DNA from 4 places in the Velazquezella soli genome. Region 3 is predicted to be linked to each of the others. Evidence: predicted binding sites of a transcription regulator. Region 3 holds the regulator's gene; each other region holds the start of a gene.
What was found. Region 3 encodes LexA, which represses DNA repair genes until DNA is damaged. Its sites were predicted from a motif close to TGTTCNNNNTGTGTTCNG; they were not measured.
Positions count from the first base shown of each region.

Region 1 (7,513 bases), 1.0 Mb from region 3:
GGCACCGGCTACATGTCGGATGCCGGCATGTGCGGCGACTACGATTCGTCGCTAGGCATGGACAAGGAAGAGCCGCTCAACCGGTTCATCTCGAAAATGCCGAAGGGCCGTTTCGAGGCGGCAAACGGTCCCGCGACGATCTGCGGTCTCGGCATCGAGATTTCCGACACGACGGGACTGGCCGAGAAGATCGAGCCGCTCCGGATCGGGCCGCGGCTCGCGGAGACCATTCCGAGCTTCTGGCGGTAGAATGGTTCGGGCGCTGCTTCTGTTTGCGGTTATGATGCTTCCGGTTTTCGGGGCATCGGCACAGCAAAGCGTCCAGCCTTCAGCCGGAACGTGGGCTCAGAAGAAGTGCAGTTTCTACGCCAAGGCCTGGCACGACCTGCTTTCGATGTCCGCTGGCGGCGACGTTACTCGTGCTTTCATTGCGGGGAACGAGGGCTTCATTGCAGCCGGCTGCTCCAACGGTGCGGATGTGTGCCCGTCGTCCAAGGGTGATATCGATCTTGCCAATAGCCTCACCATGGCCGCGATGAACTTCGGGACAGCGAGCTCATTCCTGCCCTTCGTCTGCCGGACGCGTTGAGGCGCTAACCACTCAATGACATGATTGTGAGACGACCACGGCGCTTCGTCGCTGGACGCTTCGCCATGCTTGCCGCATCCTGAGCCCCGGAATGGCATGAACGCATCGGCTCGATTTTTCGCAACGCGGTTCGGGGTGTGGCATGAAGCTGCGAACGCTGGCATTCGGTTTTTCGGCTCTCATTCTATCCGCCATATCGGCGCTGGCGCAGGAGGGCGGGTTGCCGGTCAGCCAATGCCAGGCGATTGCGCAGAACCTGCCGGGCGAGAATTTCCCCCATGTCCGCTATGCCAGCTTCAATCCCTCGGGTCCCACGCTTGCGCCAGTCATCAAACCGGTAAACCTGTCGGCGCGGGAAGAGGTGAAGATAACCTTCGTCGGCCACTCGACCTATTTTATCGAGAGCCCCGACGGTATCGGCATCGCCACCGATTACAGCGGCGTTCACCAGCCGTCGCGGATGCCTGACGTGGTGACGATGAACAAGGCGCATTCCACCCACTACACGATGATGCCGGATCCTGCGATCGCCCACGTGATGCGCGGATGGAGCGATGTGCCGGGTGAAAAGGCCGAGCATCGGGAAATGGTCGGGGATGTCTATATCCGCAATGTCGTCTCGGATATCCGCAACTGGGGCGGCGGGATCGAGCCGGACGGCAACTCGATCTTCATCTTCGAAGTCGCCGGTCTCTGCATCGGGCATCTCGGCCACCTGCATTTCGAACTCAACGAACAGCAGTACACGCAGATCGGTCGGCTCGATATTCTGATGGTGCCGGTCGATGGTGGTTTGACGATGGGGGCGGACAGCATGAGCCGCGTCGTTCAACGGCTGCGGTCGTCGCTGATCCTGCCGATGCACCGTTTCGGACCGCCGCTCGAGCGGTTCCTGTCGATGTTCGACGGCAAGTTCGAGATCGCCTACGCGCCAAGCGAGACGATCACCGTGTCGATGCGCAGCCTGCCGAAGAAGCCGACGATCATGGTGCCGCGAGGGCTGTGACAGGGGCTGCTTAAGCCCCTGTCTTTCGTTTGATCAGGCGTGACGCGTGAAGGTCAGGCGCTTGTTGACGCCGACTTCCGGCATCTTCTCGTCATTCAGGTTCGCCTTGGCGATTTCCCAGCCGAACTTGAGCGTGCTGTCGGTCGACGCCCAGATTTCGGCGTCGTCGACGCGGAAGGCCAGCATGGTCAGATGCGGATCGGACTTACCGTGTTCGTACCAGGCAGCCGTCACGGCGCTCCAGTATTCATCGATCTTCGCCTCGTCCTTGCGGACTTCCAGGGTGCCCGAGAGGCAGGCGTGGTAATCGTGATCCTTGCCGACCACGTTGAAGTGGGCGCGGGAGGCTGTGCCGAGCGCCTTCACCAGATCCGTATCGGTCCTGGTATAGAACCAGATCGTGTTGGTCTCGGAATCGACATTCGGCGCCATCGGCTGGAAGTGCATGTGCGCACCTTCGATGCCGAGCATGCCCGCATGGATTCCGTTGATTTCGTCCCACATCTGACGTTCGGGGGCTTCGCGTGCTTCGGTAAGGCTCGCCATCTATAATTCTCCTTCTTTGTCGTGCGGTTGAAGAACGGAGGCGGGGCGGGGTTTGTTCCTCATCCGAAAGGCTCTTGAACGGCCTCCGCTTCGAAACTATAAGGCGGCACAATTCCAGATAATGATGCAGACAGGGGTGCCATGGCTGGCCATTCACAGTTCAAGAACATCATGCACCGCAAGGGCAAGCAGGACGGTATCCGTTCCAAGATGTTCTCCAAGCTTGCACGCGAAATCACCGTTGCGGCAAAATCCGGTCTACCCGACCCGGATATGAACGCGGCGCTGCGCCTTGCCGTTCAAAACGCCAAAGCGCAGTCGATGCCGAAGGACAATATCGACCGCGCCATCAAGAAGGCGTCGGGCGCCGATGCTGAGAACTATGACGCGGTGCGTTACGAGGGCTATGGTCCCGGCGGCACAGCCGTGATCGTCGAAGCGCTGACCGATAACCGCAATCGTACCGCCTCCAACGTCCGCTCGATCTTTACCAAGGCCGGCGGCGCTCTTGGCGAAACCGGTTCGGTGTCCTTCTCCTTCGACCATGTCGGCGAGATCACCTACAAGGCGTCGGTCGGCGATGCGGATACGGTCATGGAAGCTGCGATCGAAGCGGGTGCCGACGATGTGATTTCCGACGAGGAAGGCCACACGATCATCTGCGGGTTTGAGGCGCTCGGTGAAGTCTCCAAGGCGCTCGACGCCACGCTCGGCGGTGCCGAGACCGTCAAGTCGATCTGGAAGCCGCAGAACTCGATCGAAGTCGACGAGGAACGCGCGCTGTCGCTGATGAAGCTGATCGGCAATCTCGAAGACGACGACGACGTGCAGAACGTCTATTCGAACTTCGAAGTCTCTGATGAGGTCATGGCCAAGTTGTCGGCCTGATCGCCTCTCTAGTCCTGAAATGAAGCGGGCCGGTCGTTGAGACCGGCCCGTATTCGTTTACGCGGCTCGCTGCAGCTGGCTATCCATCAGCGACAGCTGCGAAAACAATTCCACCGAGCGGAGACGCTTGTCGATATCGTGGATCGGCATCGAGATGATGAGCTCGTCGGCCTGGGTTTCGGCCAGGAACTCACCAAGCTTGCGTTCGATGGTTCGCGGCGAGCCGACCGCTGCGTAGCGCAGCGTGTGCTCCACATTCATCTTCTCCATCGGCGTCCAGAAGCCGTCCATCGTATCGAGCGGTTTCGGGAAAAGGCCGCGCACGTTCTTGCGCAGGTTGACAAACTGCTGCTGCGACGAGGTGAAGAGCCTGTTTGCTTCCTCATCCGTATCTGCTGCCACACCCATGACACCGGCCATCACATACGGTTTGTCGAGATCCGCCGAGGGCTGGAAGCGATCGCGGTAGATGGCGATCGCGTCGAGCAGCATATCTGGCGCAAAATGCGAGGCAAACGCGTAGGGGAGACCCAAAACTGCCGCCACATGGGCGCTGTAGGTCGAGGAGCCGAGCAGCCAGATCGGCACATTCGCCTCGGTTCCCGGCACGGCAAGGATTGCCTGGTTCGGGACGGGCGTTCCGAGCAGATGCTTGAGCTCAACGATATCCTGCGGGAAGTTCTCCGCGCCGGCATCGAGATTGCGTCTCAGCGCATTTGCCGTTCGCATGTCGGTTCCGGGCGCACGGCCGAGGCCGAGATCGACGCGGCCGGGGAGCAGCGCTTCCAGCGTGCCGAACTGTTCGGCGATCACAAGAGGAGAATGGTTCGGCAGCATGATGCCGCCGGAGCCAACCCGGATGGTCTTGGTCGCGGCGCCGACATGGGCGATGACGAGCGCGGTGGCCGCGCTGGCAATGCCCGGCATGCCATGGTGTTCGGCAAGCCAGAGGCGGTTATAGCCATGCTGTTCGGCTTTGATCGCCAGCCTGCGGGACTGGTCGAGAGCCTGGCTGACGGAATACCCTTCGCCGATCAGCGAAAGGTCGAGAATGGAAAACGGGATCATCGGCATATCCTGAAATGGATAGGAAAACGTGTTCTCCCTATCTAGGCAGCCGGTCTTGCAAATACGACCCCGCCGGCGACGAAAGTCGCTCGGCGGGGTCGGTGGAGGTCCGACAGTGAGGTCGCTGCCTCAGGTCTTGATCAGGCGCAGGAAGGGCTTGCGACCTCCCGACGACGGGGGCGATCCTTCAGGCGGAAAGACTGGTGGCGCCGGCAAAATGGTCACGTCGGAGTAGCGTGCGGCAGCGCGATCAATCTCGCCGATGCTGCGGTTCAGACTGTCGAGAACAAGCGGCGTGGTCAGGATTTCGGGGGCCCGGGCATCCTTTGCCTTGGCCATTTCGTCGAGCTCGCCACGGATAGCCTCGGCCTCGGCCGCCTGAGCATCGGCGGATTCGGTCAGTTCCTCGACATTCTGGGCCAATGCATCGACGTAAAGGCCGATCGCACGCAGTTCGCGCTCGATCTCTTCGGTCTTGGCGCGGATTGCGCTCATGCCTGTATCACTGGGCGTACCGGCCGACAGTTCCATCGTCTCAATGAGCTTCAACGCGGCAGCGACCGCTTCGCGCGGTCGGCGCATGTCAAGCTTGGTGTTGTGGGCGATCGTGCCGACATGACGGGTGATTGCCTGACGCTGCTTGGCGCTTCTCTCATGCGCGCTGGTCTTTGACTTCGCGCGGGTAATTCTGTCTGCCTGATCCTGGCGGGCCTGAGCCTGGCTGCGCAGGATGGCGGCCATGGCTTCGGTGTCGGCCCGCATCGTCTCGACACTCGAAACGACGGTGCCGATGGTCCGGTCGATTGTTGCGAGGCCACGATTGAAATCGCGGCGCATGCCCTCGAAACGAAGGGGCATGGGTTCATCAAGTGTGGTGCGGATATCACCGCTTGCAAAGCGGCGCAGACCGCCGTCCAGGATGTCGGCGGTTCTGCGAAGATCGCGCAGCTCGGTCTCATTCCGATCATAGTCCCGTATCATTCGGGCGCCTCCTCGTGATTCTTAAGAAACCCTTTGTGACGAACCAACGCCATTAGGAAAAGGTTGTTGCGGTTGGATCACCACTTCTGCCCAAAACGATGCGGTTATGGTTAACAAAATATGAACGCTTCCGACGGCTTCGGTCCGCATGTTGGCCTGCAGAGTCACTCCGCGTTTCGGCCTTGGCGCAGGATTCCCGGCGTGACACAACAGTTGCCATGACAAAACCGATTCGCATCATCGGCATCGATCCGGGGCTTCGCCGCACAGGGTGGGGTGTTATCGAGACACTGGGAAACTCGTTGCGCTTTGTGGCATCGGGGACGGTCGTGTCCGACGGTGATATCGACCTTGCCTCGCGCCTCTGCCAGCTGCACGATGGTCTGGCCGAAGTTGTGCATACCTACACGCCAGACGAGGCGGCGGTCGAGCAGACGTTCGTCAACAAGGATGCGGTGGCGACGTTGAAGCTTGGTCAGGCGCGTGGCGTCGTGATGCTGGTGCCGGCGCGTGCCGGGTTGCCTGTTTCCGAATATGCGCCAAACGCGGTCAAGAAAGCGGTCATCGGCGTTGGCCATGGCGAGAAGCAGCAGATCCACATGATGGTGAAGATCCTGATGCCGAAGGCGGAGTTCAAGGGTAACGATGCCGCCGACGCGCTGGCGATCGCCATCTGCCACGCCCATAACCGCGTTGCAAACCGCATGCGCCAAGCTTTGGCCGGCTGACGCATCAGCCTCCTCTGTTCTTGACTTGTTCTGCCGCCCTCAGTAGGTATTTCGGCAGAGGCCGTACGCTCGCATCGGCTTCTGACGCGCGATGCAGCGCGCTATCGTGCCTGTTTCCCGATGCTCGGCATCATGATTTCCGGAACCCATTCTCCTTCATCCTCAGCGGCGGACCTAAAACATGATCGGCAAGCTCAAAGGCACTATCGACGAGATCGGCGAGGACTACGCGCTCGTTGACGTGCACGGCGTCTGCTACGAAGCCTTCTGTTCGGCCCGCACGCTGGCCCGCCTCAATGTGGGCGAAGCGGCAGTGCTGTTTATCGAGACCTATGTGCGCGAGGACCAGCTGAAACTGTTCGGCTTCCTGTCGGCACTGGAGCGCGAGTGGTTCAACCTCCTGCAGAGCGTGCAGGGCGTCGGCGCCAAGGTGGCGCTGGCCTTGCTCTCAACGCTGACACCGGGCGAACTGGCCAATGCGATTGCGCTGCAGGACAAGACCGCAGTTTCGCGGGCACCCGGCGTCGGCCCCAAGGTCGCCGTCCGCATTGTCACCGAACTCAAGAACAAGGCGCCCGCCTTTGCCGGCGAGGCATCCGCCAATATCGGCTTCAAGCAGGAACTGGGCGAGGGCGTGGCGTCTGCGCCCGTCAGCGATGCGGTCTCGGCGCTCACCAATCTTGGCTATTCTCGCGATCAGGCGGCCAATGCAGTCGCCGCAGCTTTGAAGGCAGCCGGTGAGGATGCCGACAGCGCCAAGCTGATCCGGCTGGGTCTGAAGGAACTGGCGAGGTCGTGATATCCGGGGTAAGCACTGGGATATCGATAGGGCCAGACGATTACGGGAAGTAACAGATTGGGTGCGTTCACGACTATGGCTCTTGAAGGTCAGATCAGGATAGCGATCAAGGGTCGCGACGTGCCGAGAGTTGCTGCTCCACATGGCCGGTGCCACTGCTCCATGACATCAGACACAAAGGCCGCATGCGCGCCCGAGATGGAATTTCTTGCATGACCGACGAAAACCGCCTCATCTCGCCGGAAAAACGGGGCGAAGATTTCGATACGGCGCTGCGCCCGCAGTCGCTCGACGAGTTTACCGGGCAGGCAGAGGCTCGCGCCAACCTCAAGATCTTCATCGAGGCCGCCAAGAACCGGGGCGAGGCCCTGGATCACGTGCTGTTCGTCGGCCCGCCGGGTCTCGGCAAGACCACGCTTGCGCAGATCATGGCCAAGGAACTGGGCGTGAATTTCCGCTCGACCTCCGGTCCCGTGATTGCCAAGGCCGGCGATCTGGCGGCGCTTCTCACCAATCTCGAAGACCGCGACGTGCTGTTCATCGATGAAATCCACCGTCTCAACCCGGCGGTCGAGGAAATCCTCTATCCGGCGATGGAGGATTTCCAGCTCGATCTGATCATCGGCGAAGGGCCGTCGGCACGGTCGGTCAAGATCGACCTGTCGAAATTCACGCTGGTTGCGGCGACCACCCGTATCGGGCTGTTGACGACGCCGCTGCGCGACCGGTTCGGGATTCCCGTGCGCTTGTCGTTCTACACGGTCGAGGAACTGGAAGGCATCGTCCGGCGTGGTGCGCGCCTGATGAACCTGCCGATGACCGATGGCGGCGCGCGCGAGATCGCACGGCGCGCCCGTGGCACGCCGCGTATCGCCGGACGGCTGTTGCGCCGTGTGCGTGATTTCGCC
Region 1 covers NZ_CDRNXF010000004.1:1,286,412-1,293,924, forward strand. The annotation lists gene AC0JZ8_RS09705 (TIGR00282 family metallophosphoesterase) at 1-249, shown strand, start outside; gene AC0JZ8_RS09710 (hypothetical protein) at 251-589, shown strand; gene AC0JZ8_RS09715 (MBL fold metallo-hydrolase) at 732-1,595, shown strand; gene AC0JZ8_RS09720 (pyridoxamine 5'-phosphate oxidase family protein) at 1,629-2,141, opposite strand; gene AC0JZ8_RS09725 (YebC/PmpR family DNA-binding transcriptional regulator) at 2,283-3,029, shown strand; gene AC0JZ8_RS09730 (LLM class flavin-dependent oxidoreductase) at 3,087-4,097, opposite strand; gene AC0JZ8_RS09735 (hypothetical protein) at 4,227-5,078, opposite strand; gene ruvC (crossover junction endodeoxyribonuclease RuvC) at 5,297-5,806, shown strand; gene ruvA (Holliday junction branch migration protein RuvA) at 5,988-6,605, shown strand; gene ruvB (Holliday junction branch migration DNA helicase RuvB) at 6,818-7,513, shown strand, end outside.
Region 1: the regulator LexA is predicted to act here: its motif matches at 5,188-5,205, upstream of ruvC (crossover junction endodeoxyribonuclease RuvC).

Region 2 (7,513 bases), 930 kb from region 3:
CTTTGGACGCCGGCACGCTCGCTTTGATGGCGACCGGAAACAACGGCGTCTCGATCTTCCGCAAATATCGCGGAGGTTTCATGCTGCCAGGGTCCATCGAGGTATTTCCACAGATCAACACCTGTAATCTCGATGGTGTGAGGCTGAAACGTCGCGCGAAGCTCCTGATACAGCCGGTCGGCCCGGTCCTTCGATACCTTGTTCTGGATCGTGATATGCGGCTGCCATTTCTGCATGTCCTGCGGGCCGAGCCAAGGAAGGAAGGCCTCCTTCAACCGGGCTCGCACATCCTGAAGCGCGGCACTGTCGATCGTGAAGGCGACGCCCGCACCGAGATGGCGGACGGCGCTGACCTCGGCTTTGATCGATGACCCAGCCTCGGCGACCCGTTTGAGGTGCTCGACGATCCGCTCGGTGTATTCGCCCGGCAACCGATGAAACATCGTCAGATGCGCACCGAGGAAATTCCGGTCCGGTGGGAAATGGGTTTTTCGCAATAGATCGAAAGACGCTCTGTCGCCTTCCGTGATACGGGCTGTCAGGATCAGCGGCTGAAGCGTCTTCACGGGGATTGAACCTTCTGGGTCAGGTTTCGAACGGGTCTTTGAAAGTCGAGATCTGGGATGCGGGCTTGCTATATCAATCTTTCAGTTGCGCGAACCAATCCGCATAGGGCGTGTTCTTGGCCATATGCCGGTTGAGGTCGGGCTCGCCGTCATCCCACCAGACGGGGCCGCGTTCGCCAAGCTGAACCTTCGCATCGTCCACGCGGCGGCGCGCTTCGGCCTTCGCCTCGGTTTTGCCTTTCGCATCGCGGACGGCCCGGCGTGCCGACATCAGGTCCGAAACCAGCCGCTGACGCGTCTCGGCGTCCAGCCCCGGGTTGCTTCGACGCCAGAGCCTGCCGCGGACGACGAAGTATTTGCCGTCGGGTGTGTCGGGATACTTTTCCTCACTCATCGTCCAACCCTGGTTTTCGCCATACCGATTAAAGGAGTGTTCCCTGCGGCGGGTCAACGAGGGGCGGCTGTGGTTGTTCACCGCGGCGCGTCAATTCGGTGCGGGCGCTGAAGCGGATATCGATATCCCGGTCTTCCGCGAGGTCTCGAAGCGCATCGTCGCTGATCCGGTCCCAGGTCTTGCCGCGATCCGCGCCTGATGGCACGCGCGGCAGCAGACCCGGCTCGCTGCTCCAGGCCAGGAGGTCTTCGAGTGATGCCTCGTTGAGGAGGTCGCGCAGGTGGTGCGCCGTGACATAGGCATCGGGCATGGCACGATGAGCCGGCAAGCCGATCTCGTGGACCAGACCTTCGGGCATACGCAGGTAGCGCAGCATCTGGTTGGAGAACCGCGGCAGTTCGGGCCAGACCCGCAGGCTGCATTTCCAGGTGCAGATCCAGGGCAGGCCACCCGTCAGCCGCGGTGTACAGTATCGCTGTTCGAAGGCTGCGCGATGGGCGGCAAGCGCTTCGATCCGGTGCGGGGGACGCAGGACAGTCGGTGCGATATCCTTCCAGAACGGCGCGTCGGCGACATGGCTGTCGAGGATATGATGGATCGCGATCGTGTCGGGTGACATCGGACGGCCGGGATTGACCAGAAGTGCACCGCGGTCCTCGTCGACCTGCCATCTTCCGTCTGCCCCTTGGGTGACATCCTGCCAGCCGATCTCGCAGACGTCGTTCGGTCCGTTGCCGCCGGTCTCGAGGTCGATGACGCGGATGGTGGGATTGCTCATGTCGAAGTCCTTACCCGGCGCTCTTGATGTGCTTGTCGATTATAAATCGAGACCGAGCTGCGGTTGTTCCACATCATCCGGCCCGGCGCCGACCAGCGACGAGAGGGACACACCCAGCAGCCTTACCGAACGCCGGAACGGATAGACGGTTGCCAGGAGCCCCGATGCCGCCGCCAGCACTTCCGCGACGCTTGCATAGGGGAGGGACGCCGTGCGGCTGCGTGTCGCCTGGGTGAAGTCGGAATATTTGATCTTCACGGTGACGGTCTTGCCCGAAATGCGATGCGCTTCGCAGTGGCGCCAGACCTTTTCGGCGAGCGGCTTCAGTTCGGCCGTGGCGAGGTCGAGGGCGTCGATATCCTCAACGAACGTATCCTCGGCGCCGACGGATTTGCGGATCCGGTCGGGACGCACCTGTCGCTCATCGATGCCGCGCGCGATGCCGTAGAAATACGGTCCGGATTTGCCAAAGCTCTCGGCGAGAAACTGCAGCGACTTCGACTTGAGGTCAGCGCCGGTCTCGATGCCGTATTTTTTCATCCGCTCGGCAGTCGCCGGCCCGACGCCGTGGAATTTCTTGACCGGCAGCGATTCCACGAAGCCCGGGCCGTTCTTTGGCGTGATCACGGCCTGGCCGTTCGGCTTGTTGAGGTCGCTTGCCATCTTGGCGAGGAACTTGTTGTAGGAGATGCCGGCCGATGCGTTGAGGCCCGTCACCTGCTTGATCTTGGCCCGGATCTCCAGCGCAATCTCGGTGGCGATCTCCATGCCTTTCAGGTTCTCGGTAACGTCGAGATAGGCCTCGTCGAGAGACAGCGGTTCGATCAGCGGCGTGTATTCCGCAAAGATCTCGCGGATTTGCCGGGACACCGACTTGTAGACCTCGAAGCGCGGCGGCACGAAGATCAGATCCGGGCATTTGCGCTTGGCAGTGACGGAGGGCATGGCGGAGTGAACGCCGAAGGCGCGTGCTTCGTAGCTTGCGGCCGCCACAACGCCGCGCGCCGCGGATCCGCCGACAGCCAAAGGCTTGCCGCGCAGGTCAGGATTGTCGCGCTGCTCGACGGAGGCATAGAACGCATCCATGTCGACATGGATGATCTTGCGGGTGGATATGGAGGCCGTGACATTCATGCGGGCGTGCGGTTTGCTGGATCGTATGGAAACAAAAAGAGAACATAGCAGTCTTCCGACAAATATCCAAGCTCTCTGCCCAGCTTCCTGTGCATGAGGGAAACAAGCGGGCTTTGAAGGCGTTTGCTTCTGGTGATCATCAACAGGAGACAGTTTCATGGCTGACGACAGCACGACAACCATTCGAGCGACTTTCGACACCCGTGCGGCCGCAGACCTTGCGGTCGAACATCTGGTGCAGCAGCACGGTATCTCGCGTCCGGATATCTTCATCCAGTCCGTCGGTGCCGACAACACGGTCGGATCCGCTCCGTCGGGTGGCGATGCGTCGCATGATGGCGGAGAGCGCACCGATGGCCCGCTGGAGGGCGAGATCGAGGTTTCCGCCGATATCACTGAGAGCAAGATGGCGGCGGTGCAGAAGAGTTTTGGCGAAGCAGGCGCGATACGCGTGACCGGCCGCTGACTTCAGTGAACCGAGGGGCCGGCTCTCAGCCGGCTCCATATGGCGGTGAGCTCAGAGGTTTGCTGCAATCGAATCGGCGACGAGCAGCGCATGTTCCGCAACCTGCGGAAAGCCCATCAGCTCGCCAAAATGTCCGCGTGCCAGCGGGCCGGCGATGAAAAGCTTTGGTTCGGGCTTGCCATCCGCGTCTATCGCGTTGGACTGCTCGTTGCAGGAAAGACCAAGCCCCGTCGGATCGAGGTGCAGAAAGCCGTGATCGCCGAGTTGCCGCAGCCATTGCTGGCTCTGCAGCACGTTGCCGTGGGCGGGGCCGGTCGTGACCGCGACGGCATCGAACTGGTGGACTTCGACACCATCCTGCCCGCGCCGCTTGATGGTGACATCGATGATGTCTCCGTCGGTGCTGACGTCGACGATGCCTGCGGCGAGGATGTCGAGCCTGCCGGCTGCCGCTTCCGCGTCGAGCACGTCTTCCACCTGCGGCGCAATCCGGAAGCGGTGGACGTCCCAATAGGGACGCAGGTGTCGCACGATCCGGCGGCGTGCCTCGAGCGGCAGATGCTTCCAGATGCCGCCGCCTTGCGAGCGCAACTGGTCGAGAACCGCATGCCAGGTCTGACCATCTGCCTGTGCTTCCCTGATCGCGGCCCGCACGCGGTGTAGGATCTCGGATGCGCTAGTGGCGGGATGGTCGAGAAAGTCGCCGAACGGTTCCTGCGCGAAGGTGGCGTGTCCGCGCGAGCGGAGGCCACGGCGCGAGAGGGCGGTAATGCTGCCGCTATGCCCGCAACGCTTCAACGAAGCGATGACATCTGCGGAGGTCAGCCCGTTGCCGACGACGAGGACCCGATCGTCGGCCCGGATCGGCGCCAATGCGTTCGGCGCTGTCGGGTCCGCGACATAGCGCGGATGCTCGGCCAGTCGTCTCAAGGAGCGTGGGGCAACGGGAGCAGGGTGGGTGGCAGCGATCACCAGGATATCGGCAACCAGCGTCTGCCCGGTGGTATCGGTGACATGCCATTGGTCGTGCCGCTTTTCGACGCCGTTCACCGCGGCGCAGATATGGCGGACGGCTCCTGATGCCAAAAGAGGTTGAAGGTTGGACAGGACATAGTTTCCGAAGATGCCCCGGCGCGGAAACACGTTGCCATCGGCGCGAAATGCCGCCTCATCGTCCGCAACGGAGCCGGTCGTTTCCATCCATCTCGAAAAATGCTCGGGATCGCCAGGAAGTATGCTCATTCGCGTTGCCGGGACGTTGATCCGGTGCACCGGGTCGCGCGTATCGTAGGCGAGACCCCTGCCGATTTCGGCACGCGGCTCGAAAATGGTGATGTCGACGGCGTCCGCCTTGTGGCCCGTCGCGAGATGGAAAGCGACCGCTGCCCCGGTCACGCCGCCGCCGATAATGGCGATTGAAGATCGTGTTTGTTCAGGCCGTTCAGACGTCTTCGATGCTGTCACTGTCAGTCACTTCGGTTAGACGCGGCCGCTCTTTTAAACTCGCACGGTACGTCGTTGAATCAAAAATCGATAGGCGCTGCGCTTGCAAAAACGGGCTTTTTCCTAGGCATCGGAAACGGAGCACGTTTATCCCTTGGCGCGGCTAAATTTAGTCCAGTGTTCTCGCAGGCAATATTGTTCACGACTCCCTCTGACGCGACATTACACATCAAAGATCGGGAAGGAATGGAGAGCGTGATGATTGGTGGCGGCTTTTCGATATTTGGGATCGATCTGTTCGGATCGACAAGGCAGTTTGCCGGTGACCGAAAAGAAGAAGCCGCGGCATTGCCACGGCTCGAGACGCAGAAGGTCGAGGAGACTGATGCCGATCGACTGACGGATACCGACCAGCAGGACATTTTTCTCTGGAGTACGTCTCTCGCCTACTGATACATGACGCGGAAGCCGGTCTCAGCCGGGCCTTCGTCATGTCTCAACCGTCCGGATGACGGGAATCGCAAGCAGTTTTCATCAGATAGAAGTTCGGGCGCCCGCAGTGGAGCGCCCGAAACCATTAATCGAGAAGTTCGGCAGGCACCTTGCCGCCGTTTTCGGACAGCTTCTTCAGCAGCGCCTTGTGTAGCCACATGTTCATCGTGGCGGAATCGCTCTGGTCGCCGGTGTAGCCGAGTTCTTCGGCCAGTTCCTTGCGCTCCGAAAGGCTCGCGTCCATGCCGAGCGCCTTCATCAGGTCGACGATCGAATGCTTCCAGTCGAGCTTCTGGCCGCTCTTCTTGACGGCTGCGTCGAGGACCGGTGCGATATCGACGGTCTGCATCGTGGCAGAGGTCGAGCCTGGAGTTGCGACTGGCGGTGCGCCTGCAGTCTTCGGCGCAGCCTGGGCTGTTCCGCCGACCGGCGGGGCTGTGGTCGCAGCAGGTTCTGGCGTCGCCATGGACGTCGGTGTCGGCTCGGCGCCTGTTGGCGAAGCCGGTGCAGCTGCTGCAGGATGACCGAAGATGGCGTCCTTGATCTTGCTGAATATGCTCATGGATAGTTCCTCCGTTGGTTTATGCCATACATGGTACGAGATCGCGTCGATGACGGATCACTTTAGTTCTGCGGGACGACGACGCGATCGCCGCGTGAGCCGCGGTCTGAACGGTCCGGTCCGCCACGACCGCTGGAACGGTCACGGCCATCGCGACCACCCCGATCATTGCGGCCGTCGCGGTCGTTGCGGATGTAGCCGGGGCGCTCCGGGCGGTCGCCACGGTTCCAGTCCCGATGCGGGCGATCGTTGTCACGGTCGGGCCGGCGGCCGTCGTGACGGCCGTGGTGGCGATCGCGGTCGCGGTGATGACGGTAACGGTAGTTCGGACCGTCGTAACGGTTGAACCGGTCGTAGCGATCGGACGAACGGCACTCGGTGTAGGTGCCGCCTTCGCTGACGCAGCCCGCCAGCATCAGGCAGGCAAGACCGACAGCGGTCACCGCCTTCAATGCTCTGAATTTCATGTGATTGCCCCTGTTACCATTTTATCGAGTGCTAAACAGGAGAAGGGGCCAAGAAGTTCCTCATATACCTCTTCGGGCGTGCGTGGCGCTGCAACAGTTTTTGATGTCGTAATCTGAGGTGACCTGTCGCGTCTGTCCCTCTAGTATCGCGGCTTCACTCGGTTGGGGCATGCAATGGCAGAATTTCCGCAAAAGGCTAAGGTCGTCATCATCGGGCTCGGTGGCATCGTCGGTGCGTCGATCGCGCATCACCTTGTCGAGCGCGGCTGGGACGATATCGTCGGCATCGACAAGTCTGGGGTCCCGACCGATATCGGGTCGACCGCGCATGCCTCGGACTTCTGCTACACGACCAGCCATGACTACCTGTCGGTCTGGACCACCCAGTATTCGGTGGATTTCTACGAGAAGATGGGGCACTACGCCCGCATCGGCGGCCTCGAAGTCGCCCGCACCGGCGACGATGCCTGGATGGAAGAGATCAAGCGCAAGCTGACCTCTGCCAAAGCCTTCGGCACCCGGGCGCATTACGTCTCGCCGTCCGAGATCAAGGCGATGTTCCCGCTGATCGAGGAAGATCAGGTGCAGGGCGGTCTGTTTGATCCAGATGCCGGTCTCGTCATTCCGCGCTCGCAGACAGTCGCCGGCAAGCTGGTGGACGCCGCCGAAAAAGCCGGAAAGCTCAAGGTATTCGGCAATACGGCGGCGCAGTCTCTGATTATCGAGGGCGGCCGCATCAAGGGCGTCGTCACCCACCGCGGCACGATCATGGCCGACCATGTCGTCGTCTGCGCCGGCATCTGGGGCCGGCTGATTGCCGAAATGGCGGGCGAGGATCTGCCGGTCATGCCGGTCGATCATCCGCTGACCTTTTTCGGGCCCTATAACGAGTTCGAAGGCACCGGCAAGGAAATCGGCTATCCGCTTTTGCGCGACCAGGGCAATTCGGCCTATATGCGCGACACCGGCGATCCGAAGACGACCGAGGGTGGTCAGATCGAGTGGGGTTACTACGAGACCACCCATCCGCGCCTCTGTCATCCCCGCGACATTCTTGAAAAGCACGAAGCGCGGCTGTCGCCGTCGCAGCGCGATCTCGACATGGAACAGATCATCGAGCCGCTGGAAAAGGCGATCGAGCTGACGCCGATCCTCGGCGAACTCGGCTATAACGAAGGGCATTCGTTCAACGGCCTCTTGCAGGTGTCGGC
Region 2 covers NZ_CDRNXF010000004.1:1,397,054-1,404,566, forward strand. The annotation lists gene AC0JZ8_RS10295 (2'-5' RNA ligase family protein) at 1-566, opposite strand, end outside; gene AC0JZ8_RS10300 (hypothetical protein) at 640-960, opposite strand; gene AC0JZ8_RS10305 (DNA polymerase III subunit epsilon) at 989-1,738, opposite strand; gene dinB (DNA polymerase IV) at 1,778-2,872, opposite strand; gene AC0JZ8_RS10315 (hypothetical protein) at 3,030-3,338, shown strand; gene AC0JZ8_RS10320 (FAD/NAD(P)-binding protein) at 3,390-4,802, opposite strand; gene AC0JZ8_RS10325 (hypothetical protein) at 4,857-5,234, shown strand; gene AC0JZ8_RS10330 (DUF3597 domain-containing protein) at 5,359-5,835, opposite strand; gene AC0JZ8_RS10335 (hypothetical protein) at 5,898-6,302, opposite strand; gene AC0JZ8_RS10340 (GcvT family protein) at 6,477-7,513, shown strand, end outside.
Region 2: the regulator LexA is predicted to act here: its motif matches at 2,900-2,917, upstream of dinB (DNA polymerase IV).

Region 3 (7,513 bases):
AATTCCTGGAAATCGATCGGGTTGTCTGCGTGAGCGCCGCCGTTGATGATGTTCATCATCGGGACCGGAAGAAGATGGGCGGAGGCGCCGCCGATATAGCGATAGAGCGGCAGGCCGGACGATTCGGCTGCGGCCTTGGCAACGGCAAGCGAGACGCCGAGAATGGCGTTTGCACCCAGGCGCGACTTGTTCGGGGTGCCGTCGAGCGCGATCAGGGTCTTGTCGATGTGGATCTGGCTTTCGGCATCGAAGCCGCCGATCGCGTCGAAGATCTCGGTGTTGACGGCTTCGACAGCCTTTTCGACGCCCTTGCCACCATAGCGCTTGCCACCATCGCGAAGTTCGACGGCTTCATGCGCACCCGTGGAGGCACCGGACGGAACGGCGGCGCGGCCCATCGAGCCGTCTTCCAGATAAACATCCACCTCGACGGTCGGATTGCCACGGCTGTCCAGAATTTCGCGAGCGATGATGTCGGTAATGGCGGTCAAGGGTCTCTCCTCGGTTAATGTGCGAGCCTGAATTCGCAGGCTCAGCGAACAGGCGTGTCATCGACATTGTGCGATCGTCGATGACACGCGGATTACAATCCAGTCAATTCGGCGGTTTTTCGACGCCGTCAGCCTTTTGCGATGGCGTCGAAGGCCAGCAGCTTTTCCAGAAGGCGCGGCATGTCCTTCAGGTGGACCATGTTCGGACCGTCGGACGGTGCGTTGTCAGGGTCTTCGTGGGTTTCGATAAAGACGCCAGCAACGCCGACGGCGACGGCTGCCCGCGCCAGCGTTTCGACAAATTCGCGCTGGCCGCCGGAAGAACCGCCCTGGCCGCCGGGCTGCTGCACGGAATGGGTTGCGTCAAAAATAACGGGGCTTCCGAGAGCCGCCATGATCGGCAGCGAGCGCATGTCGGAGACAAGCGTGTTGTAGCCGAACGAGGCACCGCGCTCGCACAGCATCACATTGGGATTGCCGCTTTCGAGGAACTTCGCCTGGACGTTCTTCATGTCCCAGGGTGCCAGGAACTGGCCCTTCTTCACGTTGATCGCGCAACCCGTCTTTGCGGCCGCGACGAGCAAGTCCGTCTGGCGCGACAGGAAGGCGGGGATCTGCAGGATATCGATCGTATCCGCCACGAGAGCGCATTGCTCTTCAGTGTGAATGTCGGTCAGAACGGGAAAGCCGAATTCCGTCTTCAGATCGGCAAAGATCGCCATCGCGTTGTCCAAGCCGATGCCGCGCTTGCCGGAGATCGACGTGCGGTTGGCCTTGTCGAAGGAGGATTTGTAGACGAGGCCGATGCCGAGTTTCTTGCAGAGTTCGACAAGCGTGCCGGCGATCATGAAAGCATGATCACGGCTTTCCATCTGGCAGGGACCGGCAATCAGCGAGAGCTTTGCCGTGTTTGAGAAAACGACTTTCGAACTCCCCTCGCCCACGGACACTTCAGAATTGGCGGAGACTGTCATTTCACTATTCCTCGAAACCGAAAACCACACCTTGCCCCGGGGCTGCCGACACGATCACGCGGCCATCCCTGCGGATGAATGCGACGTCATTAGCAGCAAGGGTGATCTCTGTCACGGCGAGATCGGTGGTCTTGAAGATGATCCCGCGCGCAGCGAGGCGCGACGATAACAAGGGCTTCATCGAAGACCGGAACTCGTCGCTGAACGTGTCGTTGGATTGAATGCGGATGCCGGCATTGGCAGCTGCGATCCACAGACCGTCTTTCCCTTGCTCGGGTTGCGTCTCGAACACGGTTTCGAAAAGCGGCAGAAACTCCAGCGGGTCATCTGCAGAAAATACGATCTCTCGAAGGCCTGTAACGGCGTTTGCGTGCTCATCAAGACCACCGCGATCTGCCGGTAATGCGGCCATTCGCTGGCAGGAAAACAGCAAGATGTCATCGACCTCGGGGACTGCCGCGAACGCCAGACGGAATGAGACTTCGCTCTCCCCACCATCGGGCAACTGCATCGGGCGGGAGAATTGAAGCATCTCGCCCGCAGACATGTGCCCGTCCACAAAACGGATATGATCGGCCGCTGCATCCTGCGTCCCGACGACCACCGCCGATAGACCTTCCCTTTTCCGCTGGCCGCGGAAGCGGATGTCGCGATCGGTGAACACGTTGCCTCGTTTTGCCGCAAGCGAGGCTTGCCGACGGTTCACAATGGCCAGCGGCTCGAGATACGAGCCATCCGCGAAGAATATGCAGGCATTGGCTGTGCCGAAAGGGTGAACACCTTCAGGTGCCACAGTAAAGCCGAGAGCGGTCAACCTCCCCCGCGCTGACGCCAGATCTGCAACGGGCAGAACCAAATGATCGACTGACTTGTTACCCACTTACACCCCCAAAGTCTTATTCCGCAGAACATTGGCTATCGCGGGAAACTCGGCAAGTGCTGCGCACGAACTGAATACGTGATCGAACGCTGAAATGAGACTATTCTTGAGCAAAAATTTGGGGCTTGCGGAACACAGATAGAACATATAGCGTCCGTTCTGCATTTGTTTCCAATTCTGAGGGTCCCATCCATGCTGACACGCAAGCAACAGGAGTTACTTCTGTTCATCCACGAGCGGATGAAAGAATCAGGCGTGCCGCCGTCGTTTGACGAAATGAAGGACGCTCTCGACCTTGCATCGAAGTCCGGCATCCATAGGCTGATCACCGCGCTCGAGGAGCGTGGCTTTATTCGCCGTCTGCCGAACAGAGCACGCGCGCTCGAAGTGATCAAGCTGCCTGACGCCTATGTGGCGAACCTTCATCCGCGACGGGGTTTTTCTCCCAGTGTCATCGAGGGAAGCCTTGGCAAAACGCAACCGGTCGTCGCTCAGAAGCCGGCGCCGGTCATGGCGGACAATCCGTTCTCGACAAACATCCCGGTCATGGGTCGAATCGCTGCCGGCGTGCCGATCTCCGCGATCCAGAACAACACCCATGACATCGCCGTTCCGATCGAGATGCTGGGTTCCGGCGATCATTACGCGCTCGAAGTGAAGGGCGATTCGATGATCGATGCTGGCATCCTCGATGGCGATACCGTCATCATCAAGAATACCAGCACCGCAAGTCCAGGCGATATCATCGTTGCCCTGGTCGATGAGGAAGAAGCGACCCTGAAGCGGTTTCGCCGCAAGGGTGCCTCGATCGCACTGGAAGCGGCAAACCCCGCTTACGAGACCCGCATCTTCCCGCCCGACCGGGTGAAGGTCCAGGGCAAGCTTGTCGGCCTTATTCGCCGCTATCATTGAGAACGCTGTCATCCCGGAGATGCGCAGCAACAGCCTCCGGGATGCCAAAGTCGAATTGTCGCGTTTGCCAGTCATAGAACCGGTGGACGCTCCACGGACGGCTTGAGGTCTGTGCGCTGTCTCGCATCGCCGCCGTAATCTTGATGTCTGGCGCTGTCGCGTTCGGAATAATGGTGATTTCCAGTGCGCCAGTCCGGCGCAACGTCCGCCCGCTGAGAAGCAAGGCGCCGGAGCGGCAAGTATCGAAGCGTGCGCCGGGCGAGACGATGATCCGACCGAAATCGCAGGCAAGACCGGTGTATCGGTTGTCTTCGACAGTGACGATCCGGATGTCCTGAGCAGTCTGCACCGCGCACAGGATTTTCGGCAGACAGGCAAATCGTCCGGGCGTGAATGCTTGAAGAAAGCCCCTGACATATTCGATTTCCCGGCCCGTCAAATCCGGTCGCGAATGTGGTCTAGGGCGTTTGTCATCGCTTTTCGCAAGGCTGGCACCTCCCGCTGGTTCCGAAGAGGCAAGAACCGGCAAGGCGAGCGGTTGTTCTCCGGTCTCAAGCACCAGCGCTCGCCGCCATTGATCGAAGATAAATCCCGGCGGTCGGGTTCGATTGAGGGTGATCTTGTCGTCCTTGATCACGCCGACCGATGCGCCGTCTTCGGATATGACGATATCAGGCCTCGGCGCCGAGCCTGAGCGGACCGCAAAGACCAAAGCCACCGCCATGAACAGCGCGCCTTTCAGCCTCATCTGCGTGCGCAGCAGCGTCAGAAGCAGAAAGCCTGCCGTCGCCAGCGGCAGGAAAAGCGGGTTCTGCCGGCCGATGGCAATATCGCCGCCCCATGCGGCGACGATCTCGGCAATGCGAATGACGATCCGCAACCCCTCGCCCATGATGAACAGAAAGGGAGCATCCAGCCCGAACGGCATCAGCAACATGCCAACAAGCCCTGCCGGCATCACCACGAAGGAAATGATCGGCATGGCCGCGAGATTGGCCGCGACGCCGTAGGTGGTCAGATGGTGGAAATGCTCGATCGAATAGATCGACGTCGAAGTACTGCCGATCAGCGACGTCACCACGATCCCGGCAATGAAATGGAACGTCGCCGCGACACCCGTTATCCACCGGTTGCTACCTTTTGTATCCTCCTTACCTTTCGCGAAATATCGCGTCCAGAGGGCGAACCCTGCCACCAGTGCCGCGGTTGCCGCAAACGACATCTGGAAACTCGGACCCAAAATCTCCGACGGCGAGATGGCGAGGATAATGATTGCCGAAAGGGCGACGTTGCGAAGGCTGATGGAGGGTCGATCGACGAGCACGGCGACCAGCATCACCGCCATCATGATATAGGCCCGCTCGGCGGAAACCCCGAACCCGGAAATCAGGTAATAGGCGGTCGCCATGACAAGCGCACCGAACGCGGCAAACTTCTTGATCGGATAGGCCTGCGCAAAGCCTGGAAACAGCGACAGGACGGAGCGGACGCCGACGAAGAAGATACCGGCTGCCAGCGCCATGTTCAGGCCTGAGATCGCGACGATATGGGCCAGCCCGGACAGACGAAGCGCCTCGGTCGTCTCACGGGAAATTGCACGGCGCTCGTCGGTCACGATTGCGGCAGCAAAAGCGCCCGCATCCCCCTTGACCGTATCGCGGATGCGATTGCCGATTGCGCTGCGAAGCGCAAAAAGCCCTCGCTGCATGTCCGACCATAACCCGGGTTGGTCATCGATCGCCGGTTGTACGCTAGGCGCGCCGTAAAAGAAGCCAACGGCCCCGATTTGATCGAAGTAGGAGGAGAAGGCGAAATCGTTCAATCCGGGAAGCGCCGGGCCAGAGGGTGGCGACAGACGGGCACGGCCGGAAACGCGCTCTCCGATGTCTGCAGGTTCGTGTTGGCTTCTGGCAAGAAGCGACACCCGCTGCGGGGGACGAGCGAGCGTGGGCTCAGATGTCTGCTCGATCCTCACGATATAGCGCCAGCGGCGCTGTGCATCCGCTTCGCGTCGTTCGACAATCCCGCTGATGGTCGTCGTGACGGGCGAATCGAGCACGACCGTCGAACACCGCCAGGTTTCGAGCGCTGCCAGCGCAGAACCGGAGAGAAGCATGCAGAGTACAAGGTTGGCACGAGACAGCGGATGCGCGCGATACCGTGTCAGCCCTGCGGTCACCATCGAGATCGCAAGCATGGTTGCGAGAATGAATGGCGATGGCGTCCAAGGAAGTGCGAACCAGATCGCAGCGCCGGCACCCAGCAAGACAGGCAGGAAGAGGAACCCATGACCGTGGGAAACCTCCTCGCTCAACGACGTGCACAGCCATTTGGAAACGGGCCGGTCTCTGACCACGTATACCCTGAAAACATCCTCGGAATGATGGTCGTTTCGACCATCATTCCGGACTTCCGCGGGCATTGTCTGCGATGCCGATTCGGGCATCCAGAGTGCGATTGCGTGGGGTGTCGAAGCAAGCATCACCGGCTTGCTGCTGGCTGCCTCAAAAATCGCTCCGCCATTCGCCATGATGGTTTATCCCGCCGGCTCCGCTGCAGAGACGGTGATTGATAAACGCAACCTGCGCGTTTATATTCTCCTCGTCAACACATTCGCCAAGCTGCGGTTTTCCTTCACGTTACGGCCTCTTACACCATGAGGTTGGGCATCTTTTAAACGTGGCCTGCCTAAATTATTTTCGCGCTGCACAAAATGTCGCAGGAGCGCTTGGCATCACCTTTAGGATCATATAGCTAACTTGCGACGCTTAACTCTTATGGCGCTTTCTGGGCGCCATGCCGCCAACAGGTTGGAGGATCAGAATGACGGAACAAAGCGCAAATCTCGTACTTGGTGATAAGACAGTCGACCTCTCGGTGCGATCGGGCACCATTGGGCCGGATGTTATCGATATCGCAGCCCTGTACAAGCAAACCGGTGCCTTCACCTACGACCCCGGCTTCACGTCGACTGCATCCTGTGAATCCAAGATCACCTATATCGACGGCGACAAGGGTGTTCTCCTGCACCGCGGCTACCCGATCGAGCAGCTTGCTGAACAGGGTGACTTTCTGGAAACCTGCTATCTGCTTCTCTACGGAGAACTGCCGACGGCTGCCCAGAAGAAGGACTTCGATCATCGCGTAACCATGCACACCATGGTTCACGAGCAGATGAGCCGCTTCTTCACCGGCTTCCGCCGCGATGCGCATCCTATGGCCGTCATGTGCGGTTGCGTGGGCGCTCTCTCGGCCTTCTATCACGATTCCACCGACATCACCGATCCGCACCAGCGGATGGTTGCGTCGCTGCGCATGATCGCCAAGATGCCGACGCTCGCCGCCATGGCGTACAAGTACCATATCGGCCAGCCCTTCGTGTATCCGCAGAACGACCTGGATTACGCCTCCAACTTCCTGCGCATGTGCTTTGCCGTGCCGTGCGAAGAATACAAGGTCAACCCGGTCCTGTCGCGCGCCATGGATCGCATCTTCATCCTGCACGCGGATCACGAACAGAACGCGTCGACCTCCACGGTTCGCCTCGCAGGTTCCTCGGGTGCAAACCCGTTCGCCTGTATCGCTGCCGGCATTGCCTGCCTCTGGGGCCCCGCTCATGGCGGCGCCAACGAAGCAGCGCTCAACATGCTGACCGAGATCGGGACTGTCGACAAGATTCCGGAATACATCGCCCGTGCCAAGGACAAGAACGATCCGTTCCGTCTGATGGGCTTTGGTCACCGCGTCTACAAGAACTACGATCCGCGCGCCAAGATCATGCAGAAGACCACGCATGAAGTGCTGGCGGAACTCGGTCACAAGGACGATCCGCTTCTGCAGGTCGCCATGGAACTCGAGAAGATTGCTCTGACGGACCCCTACTTCATCGAGAAGAAGCTGTACCCGAACATCGACTTCTATTCGGGCATCACCTTGAAGGCGATGGGCTTCCCCACGACGATGTTCACCGTTCTGTTCGCGCTTGCGCGTACCGTCGGCTGGATCGCCCAGTGGGCCGAAATGATCGAAGATCCGCAGCAGCGTATCGGTCGTCCGCGCCAGCTCTATACCGGCGAAGCGCAGCGTGACTACACGCCCGTTTCGAAGCGCTAGGCGCTGAATTAGGCTTTGCGAAAAGAAAAACCCGTTCAGCGATGAACGGGTTTTTTGTTGTCCAACAGTTCAAGTACCGCACCTGCTGCGGCCTCTCCAGGCGGAACAGGGACGTCCAGTCTCTGCCAGGCAAGTGCGAAACC
Region 3 covers NZ_CDRNXF010000004.1:2,322,094-2,329,606, forward strand. The annotation lists gene eno (phosphopyruvate hydratase) at 1-491, opposite strand, end outside; gene kdsA (3-deoxy-8-phosphooctulonate synthase) at 620-1,465, opposite strand; gene AC0JZ8_RS14725 (VOC family protein) at 1,470-2,345, opposite strand; gene lexA (transcriptional repressor LexA) at 2,538-3,257, shown strand; gene AC0JZ8_RS14735 (ComEC/Rec2 family competence protein) at 3,238-5,787, opposite strand; gene gltA (citrate synthase) at 6,081-7,370, shown strand; gene lpxB (lipid-A-disaccharide synthase) at 7,406-7,513, opposite strand, start outside.

Region 4 (7,513 bases), 1.6 Mb from region 3:
AACAGGCTTTGCTTCTTCGGGTTCGACGGCAGCGGCAGATTGAGTCGAGGCGGCTGTCTCGGCCTGAGCGTCCGGCTCGGCCGTTGCAGGTGCCTCAACGGTTTCAGCTTCCATGGAAGCGGCGACGTCAGGCGCTGCAGCTTCTTCACTCGCAGCGTCTTCTGCAGGAGCAGCAGCCTCAGCAGGCGCCACAACCTCAGCGGAAGCTTCGGTTGCTTCAGTTTCTTCGCCCTGATCGCCTTCGGCAGTCGGTGCGGCCTCGTCTGCTGCAGCCGTTGGCGTGGCAGGGGCAGCCGCAGCTGGCTCCTGGCCAGCCAGGAATGCCTGCGCCTCTTCAGGCTTCACGGCATCGGCGCGATAGCCGAGGCCTTTCAGAATTTCTTCCATATCGTCAGGCGTTGCGCCGAGGATCGACAGCATGGCTGTCGTCGTCACGAAGCGGCGACCGTCATAGGCGCCTTCTGGACGCGGGCTGGAGCCCGGCTTCCACTGCAGCAGCGGACGGATGAGATCGGCCAGACGCTCGAGAATGTCGATACGAACGGCACGCTTGCCGAGGAAGCGGAAACCGGCGAGCTTGTAGAAGGTACGCTCGAAAGCAGGATCCGCGACGACCGATGTGCGGCCGGCAGCAAGCGCCGGAATGAGATCGCCGTAACCCGGCTTGTCGATGCCGTCGTTCTTCAGCGCCCAGAGAAGCGTGATAAGCTCGGCCGGAGCAGGCTTCAGCAGCGCCGGCATGAACACATGGTAGGCGCCGAAGCGGATGCCGTAGCGGCGCATCGAAGCGCGCGCATCCTGATCGAGCGTCTTCACGTCTTCGGCAACATCGCGCCGGAACATGACGCCGAGGTTTTCGACCAGCTGGAAGGCCAGGCCCTTGGCGAGACCCTGCAGGTCTTCAGCGCGCGACAGATCGTCCAGCGGCTTCAGCACGGTCGCAATGTGATGGTTCACGAAACGCTCGATGCGCGCAACGACGTGTTCGCGGGCATTGCCGGTCAACTGCTCGTCGGCAAGCAGGATCAGGCGCGGGCGCATGATATGGTCGCTTGACGCAAGCCGGCCGACAGGTTCGCCGAGCCAGCGCACGGAACCGTCCGAGCCGACAGCAAGGTCGTTGTTGCCGGATGCATAAAGCCGCGCGGCGCGTGCCTCGAACTCCAGCGCAAGCGCCTTTTGCGCGGCACCCTGGACGGCCTTCGCATCTGGACCCTCCGTGCCGGCTATAGGCGTGAATCGGAATCCAGCCAATTGCCCCACATGATGGCCTTCGACGAAGACATCCCCATTCACACTGATTTCAGCTTCCAGCATCGCATTCTCTCTTAGGCGCTTCATGAGCACAGATGTCCTGCGATCAACAAAGCGTTTCGTCAACCGTTCATGTAACGCGTCCGACAACCTATCCTCGATTTCCCGTGTCTTTTCTTGCCAGTGTGTCGGATCGGCAAGCCAGCCAGGGCGGTTCGAAACATAGGTCCAGGTACGAATCTGCGCGATTCGGGCCGACAGGGTGTCGATTTCTCCGTCGGTCCGGTCGGCGCGGCGAACCTGTTCTGCCATGAATTGCTCGTTCACCGTGCCGAAGCGCACAAGATCCGAGAAAAGAGTCGAAATGAGGTCTGCGTGTTGCGCAGGGGCAATCCGCCGATAGTCCGGCAGAGCGCAGGCCTCCCACAATTTTTCCACCCGCTCCGGCGTTGTCGCCGTATCGCGGATTTCTGCGTAGCGCGACAGATAGTCGAGCGCCTGGATATCGATTGCCGGCAGCGCGCGGGCAAGCCCCGCCACGGTCGGCGGCCGGTCGAGACTGGCACGCAGAGCGGCAAGCGAGGAATAGTCGACGCTTTTCGTGCGCCACTGCAGCACTTTCACCGGCTCGAAATGATGACCCTCGATCCGCTCGACCAGTTCGTCGTCGAACGGCTGGACCTGCCCGGTGACACCAAAGGTTCCGTCACGCAGGTGGCGGCCCGCACGCCCGGCAATCTGCGCCATTTCGGACGGATTGAGATTGCGGAACTGATAGCCGTCGAACTTGCGATCCTGAGCGAAGGCAACGTGATCCACATCGAGATTGAGGCCCATGCCGATCGCATCGGTTGCGACGAGATATTCCACATCGCCTTCCTGATAGAGAGCGACCTGTGCATTGCGGGTGCGCGGGCTCAAGGCGCCAAGCACGACAGCCGCACCACCGCGCTGGCGGCGGATCAGTTCGGCGATCGCATAGACCTCTTCCGCAGAGAAGGCGACGATCGCGGAACGCTGCGGCAGGCGGGTGATCTTTTTCTGACCGGCATAAAACAACTGCGAGAGGCGCGGCCGTTCGACCACGGTGATCCCGGGAAGCAGCCGTTCGAGGATCGGCCGCATGGTGCCGGCACCGAGCAGCAACGTCTCCTCGCGTCCGCGAAGATGCAGGATGCGGTCGGTGAAGATGTGCCCGCGCTCGAGATCGCCGGCCAGCTGTACCTCGTCGATAGCGACGAAGGCGGCCTTTGTCTCGCGCGGCATCGCCTCGACGGTGCAGACGGAAAAGCGCGCCATATGCGGCGTGATCTTTTCCTCGCCCGTGATCAGCGCGACATTGTGATAACCGACCTTCTCCACGACACGCGTATAGACCTCGCGTGCAAGCAGGCGAAGGGGCAGACCGATGACGCCGGAACCGTGCGCAACCATGCGCTCGATGGCATAATGGGTCTTGCCGGTATTGGTGGGGCCTAGCACGGCCGTGACGCCGCGGCCGCTGAGAATCATGGGCTGAGAATGCAAAGCCAGTTCCTGCTTATCCGCCGATGCGATCCTCCACGGAAACGCAATCGCAGTATCAGATGGCCATGCTCGACGATAAACGCAAGCCGATATGTTGTCCTCGACAAGGCGAGACCACGATTTCCAGGATCAACATGTGTACGATACGCACGCCAGTTTCGTTCGAACAAACGTGAACGAATCGGCGACGATTGCGGATTCCGGAGCGTTCTCGATCTGTTTCGAACATTACCCGGCTTTCCGACGCATGGCCAAAGTGTAACCCGTTAACCACACTTCACGGGCGAGCTAGTGGTGAGTGGAACAAAAGTTCCCATGCTACGTTTTCTCGGCAATCCCAACCGGACATGTCGAGCCGGGAGGTCAGCGGAGTACAAGCCTATGCTCGGAACCATCCTACTTATCGTACTGATTTTGCTTTTGATCGGCGCGCTGCCGAATTGGGGGCACAGCCGGAACTGGGGTTATGGTCCGTCCGGCGGTCTCGGCCTCGTTGTGCTGATTATCATCATCCTCCTGCTGATGGGCAGGATCTAAAAGCGGCGAAGCCGCACGTTACCAAGGGAAGGAAAGTGACATGAAAAAAGTTTTGCTCGTCGGCGCTCTCGTCGGAATGCTGGCATCCTGCACATCCACTGAAAAGGGCACTGCAATCGGTGCTGCTTCAGGCGCCGTTATCGGTGGCGCTGTGACCAACAGCTGGGGTGGCGCTGCAGTCGGCGCTGTCGGCGGCGGTCTGGTTGGCGCTGCTATCGGCGAATCGCAGAAGCGCAACGGTTACTGCGTCTATCGCGACCGTTATGGCCGTACATACGAAGCGCGTTGCCGCTAAGTCCTGCGTTTAGTCGCAGTATAGAAACCGGCGTCCCATGGGCGCCGGTTTTTTTGTATCCGCTTACCCGGCGAAATACTGACCGCCATTTGCGCTGAGCGTCGAGCCGGTAATGAATCCGGCTTCTTCAGAGGCTAGAAACAGCACGCAGCGGGCGATTTCTTCCGGCTCTCCCAACCGTCCGACAGGTATCTGCGGGATGATCTTTTCGTCCATCACCTTTTGCGGGATGGCACGCACCATGTCGGTTCCGATATAGCCGGGGCAGATCGCATTGACGGTGATGTTCTTCGAGGCCCCCTCTTGAGCCAGCGCCTTGGTGAAGCCGAGATCGCCCGCCTTGGCGGCGGAATAGTTCACCTGCCCCATCTGGCCCCTCTGGCCATTGATCGAGGAGATGTTGATGATGCGGCCGAATCCGCGCTCGCGCATGCCGGGCCACACCGGATGGGTCATGTTGAACAGGCCGGAAAGGTTGGTATCAATGACCTCCTTCCACTGCTGCGGCGTGATCTTGTGAAACATGCCGTCGCGGGTGATGCCGGCATTGTTGACGAGGACGTCGATCGGCCCGAGCTGCGTTTCGACTTCAGCGATGCCCTTCACGCAGGCATCGTAATCCGACACGTCCCACTGGAACACCGGAATGCCCGTCGCCGCGTGAAACTCAGCGGCCTTTTCGGTATTGCCCGCAAAATTTGCGGCGACCGAATAGCCTGCCGCTTTCATGGCAGTGCTGATCGCAGCCCCGATGCCGCGCGTGCCTCCTGAAATCAACGCGATACGCGCCATGTAAACTTCCTTTCATACCGTCGCCGCCGTCAGCGTAACGGAGCTGCTCACGCCGATAACGTGGGCAGCTGCCACCCAGTGCTAGAGCGCTTCCAGACACATGGCGACGCCCATACCACCCCCGATGCAGAGCGTCGCAAGCCCCTTTTTCGCGCCACGGCGCTTCATTTCGAACAGCAGCGTATTGAGAATTCGCGCACCCGACGCACCGATCGGGTGACCAATGGCGATCGCTCCGCCGTTGACGTTGACGAGCGACGGATCGAGGCCCAGATCCCGCGTGACCGCGCAGGACTGTGCGGCAAACGCCTCATTCGCTTCGATCAGGTCGACATCGCCGATTTTCCAACCGGCTTTTTCCAGCGCGCGACGCGAAGCCGGGATGGGCCCGGTTCCCATGATCTGCGGATCGACGCCAGCAGTGGCCCAGGAGACGATGCGCGCCAGCGGCGCAATGCCACGACGACCGGCTTCTTCCTCCGTCATCAGCAACGCTGCGGCGGCGCCATCGTTAAGGCCGGATGCGTTGGCGGCAGTCACTGTGCCTTCCTTGTCGAAGGCCGGCCGAAGCTTCGCCATCCCCTCCAAAGTCGCACCGGCACGGATGTATTCGTCGTTCTCGACGCGCAACTCGCCCTTGCGGGTCTGGATCAGGAAGGGAACGATCTCGTCCCTGAAGCGGCCAGCAACCTGCGCTGCCTCCGCTTTGTTTTGCGAGGACACCGCGAACTGATCCTGTTCCTCGCGCGACAACTGCCACTGTCGGGCGATGTTTTCAGCGGTGATGCCCATGTGATAGCCGTAGAACGCGTCGGTCAAGCCATCCTTGATCATCGTATCGATCATCTTGAAATCACCCATCTTCACGCCGCCGCGTAAGTGCGCGCAATGCGGTGCCATCGACATGGATTCCTGTCCACCGGCGACGATGATCTTGGCATCGCCGAGCGCGATCTGCTGCATGCCCAGTGCGACCGCACGAAGACCGGAACCGCAGAGCTGGTTGACGCCCCAGGCCGTCGCCTCCTGCGGCACCCCGGCCTTCATCGCCGCCTGACGTGCGGGGTTCTGTCCCTCGCCGGCAGGCAGGACCTGCCCCATGATGACCTCGTCCACTTCCCCCGCCTCCACGCCACCGCGCGCCAGCACCTCCTTGATTACCGCGCCGCCAAGTTCGTGTGCGGGGACGTTCGCAAATGCGCCGTTGAAGGAGCCGACGGCCGTTCGTGCTGCGGCTGCGATAACGATGGATGGATTGGACATGATGTCTCCTCTTTCCGTTTCTTGGCACCGAGACTGGCAAAGCCTGAGCGCCCTGTCAAACGCCCGGTTTTCGCCCGAAACACCCGGTTTTTCATCGATTTGCTGCGCAGCATGGTGATCCATCGCGGCGCACAAATCGATTGTCAGTTGCGCCAATTTAAGCTTACATTCGAGGCGGGAGAAGATGCCAAGCACTAATAATCGCGCGAATGGCGAAGTGGAGGGAAATCATGGCAAAGACCGAAGGTGACGTGACGATCAAGAAATACGCTAACCGGCGTCTCTACAACACCGGAACAAGCACATACGTGACGCTCGAAGACTTGGCGAAAATGGTCAAGAAGGGCGAGGTATTTACGGTTCAGGATGCCAAGACGGGCGAGGACATCACGCACTCGGTTCTGACCCAGATCATTTTCGAGCAGGAGTCCAAGACGGGAAACACGCTTCTGCCGGTGTCCTTCTTGCGACAGCTGATTTCCTACTACGGCGACCAGATGCAGATGGTGGTGCCGACCTTCCTCGAACATTCGATGAAGACGTTTTCGGACCAGCAGGTGCAGATGCGCGAGCAGATGACGAGTGCGTTCGGTGACACGCCGATCGCCAAGAACCTGCACCTTCCGATGCAGATGATGGAAGAACAGGTGCGGCGCAATACGGACATGTTCCGTCAGGCCATGCAGATGTTCACGCCCTTTGCCGGTGCCGCGACGCCGCCTCAGCACCAGTCCGCCCCACCATCGGGCAAGAAGGCGGAAGCCAAGGACATCGACGAACTGAAGGAGCAGCTCCGCGCGCTTCAGGGTCGTCTCGACAGCATGAGCACCTGAACGGCACCTCCTGCGGGAAGAAGCGCGCCTTACCGAGCGCCTAACAAAAAAGGCCGGCAAAGCCGGCCTTTCAAGCAATCATCAGAAAAGCTTACGCGCTTTCCTTCGGCGTCAGAACCTGACGGCCGCGGTACATACCGGTCTTGAGATCGATATGGTGCGGACGGCGCAGTTCGCCGGAGTTCTTGTCCTCGACGAATGTCGGGGTCTTGAGAGCGTCAGCAGAGCGGCGCATACCGCGCTTCGACGGGCTCGTTTTTCTTTTAGGTACAGCCATTTTCGTTACTCCACTTCGTGCAAAACAGGGATTTCCGGCCGGAACTGAGGCCGAACATTCCATGTCTCGATCTCGGAAATTTCGCGCGCTTATACATGCCAACCGGGTACTTGACCAGTCCCTGCAGGGATATTGGCGGGATTTTTTCGCAAACCACGCCGAAACACCTCAGGCCTCGTCTTCTTCGACGATTGCTGTCTCCTGAAGGGCCGCTTCCTGCCATGAAACCCAGGCCGGATGCGACGTCATTGCCTCCATATACGCAAGCGTGTCGGCGTCGTCTACCAGATCATAGACCGCAAAGCGATTGACGACCGGCGCAAACATCGCGTCCGCTGCGGTAAACTCGCCAAACAGGAACGGACCGCCGGATTTTGCCCGCAGTTCCCGCCAGATCGTTCCGATCCGGGCGACGTCGTCCATCACCCCGTCGGGGAGATCGATGCGGCGCTTCGGCCGGCGAAAATTCATCGGGCAGGCATTGCGCAGCGCCCGAAAGCCAGACAGCATCTCCATCGAGATGGAGCGGGCGACAGCACGATCCGCAGACGACGCCGGCCAGATCCCGTTTTCAGGAAAGAGCTCGGCTGCGTATTCGATGATCGACAGCGACTGCCAGACACGCACGTCGCCATGATGCAGCACCGGCACCTGGCCATTGGGCGAGATCGCCTTGTAGCGCGGATTTCCGGCCGGATAATCGAACGGGATCAGCACTTCCTCGAAAGGAACGCC
Region 4 covers NZ_CDRNXF010000004.1:698,341-705,853, reverse strand. The annotation lists gene AC0JZ8_RS06940 (helicase-related protein) at 1-2,787, opposite strand, end outside; gene AC0JZ8_RS06935 (DUF3309 family protein) at 3,163-3,318, shown strand; gene AC0JZ8_RS06930 (YMGG-like glycine zipper-containing protein) at 3,359-3,613, shown strand; gene phbB (beta-ketoacyl-ACP reductase) at 3,677-4,405, opposite strand; gene AC0JZ8_RS06920 (acetyl-CoA C-acetyltransferase) at 4,487-5,668, opposite strand; gene phaR (polyhydroxyalkanoate synthesis repressor PhaR) at 5,899-6,501, shown strand; gene rpmF (50S ribosomal protein L32) at 6,593-6,778, opposite strand; gene AC0JZ8_RS06905 (glutathione S-transferase family protein) at 6,947-7,513, opposite strand, start outside.
Region 4: the regulator LexA is predicted to act here: its motif matches at 2,988-3,005, upstream of AC0JZ8_RS06940 (helicase-related protein).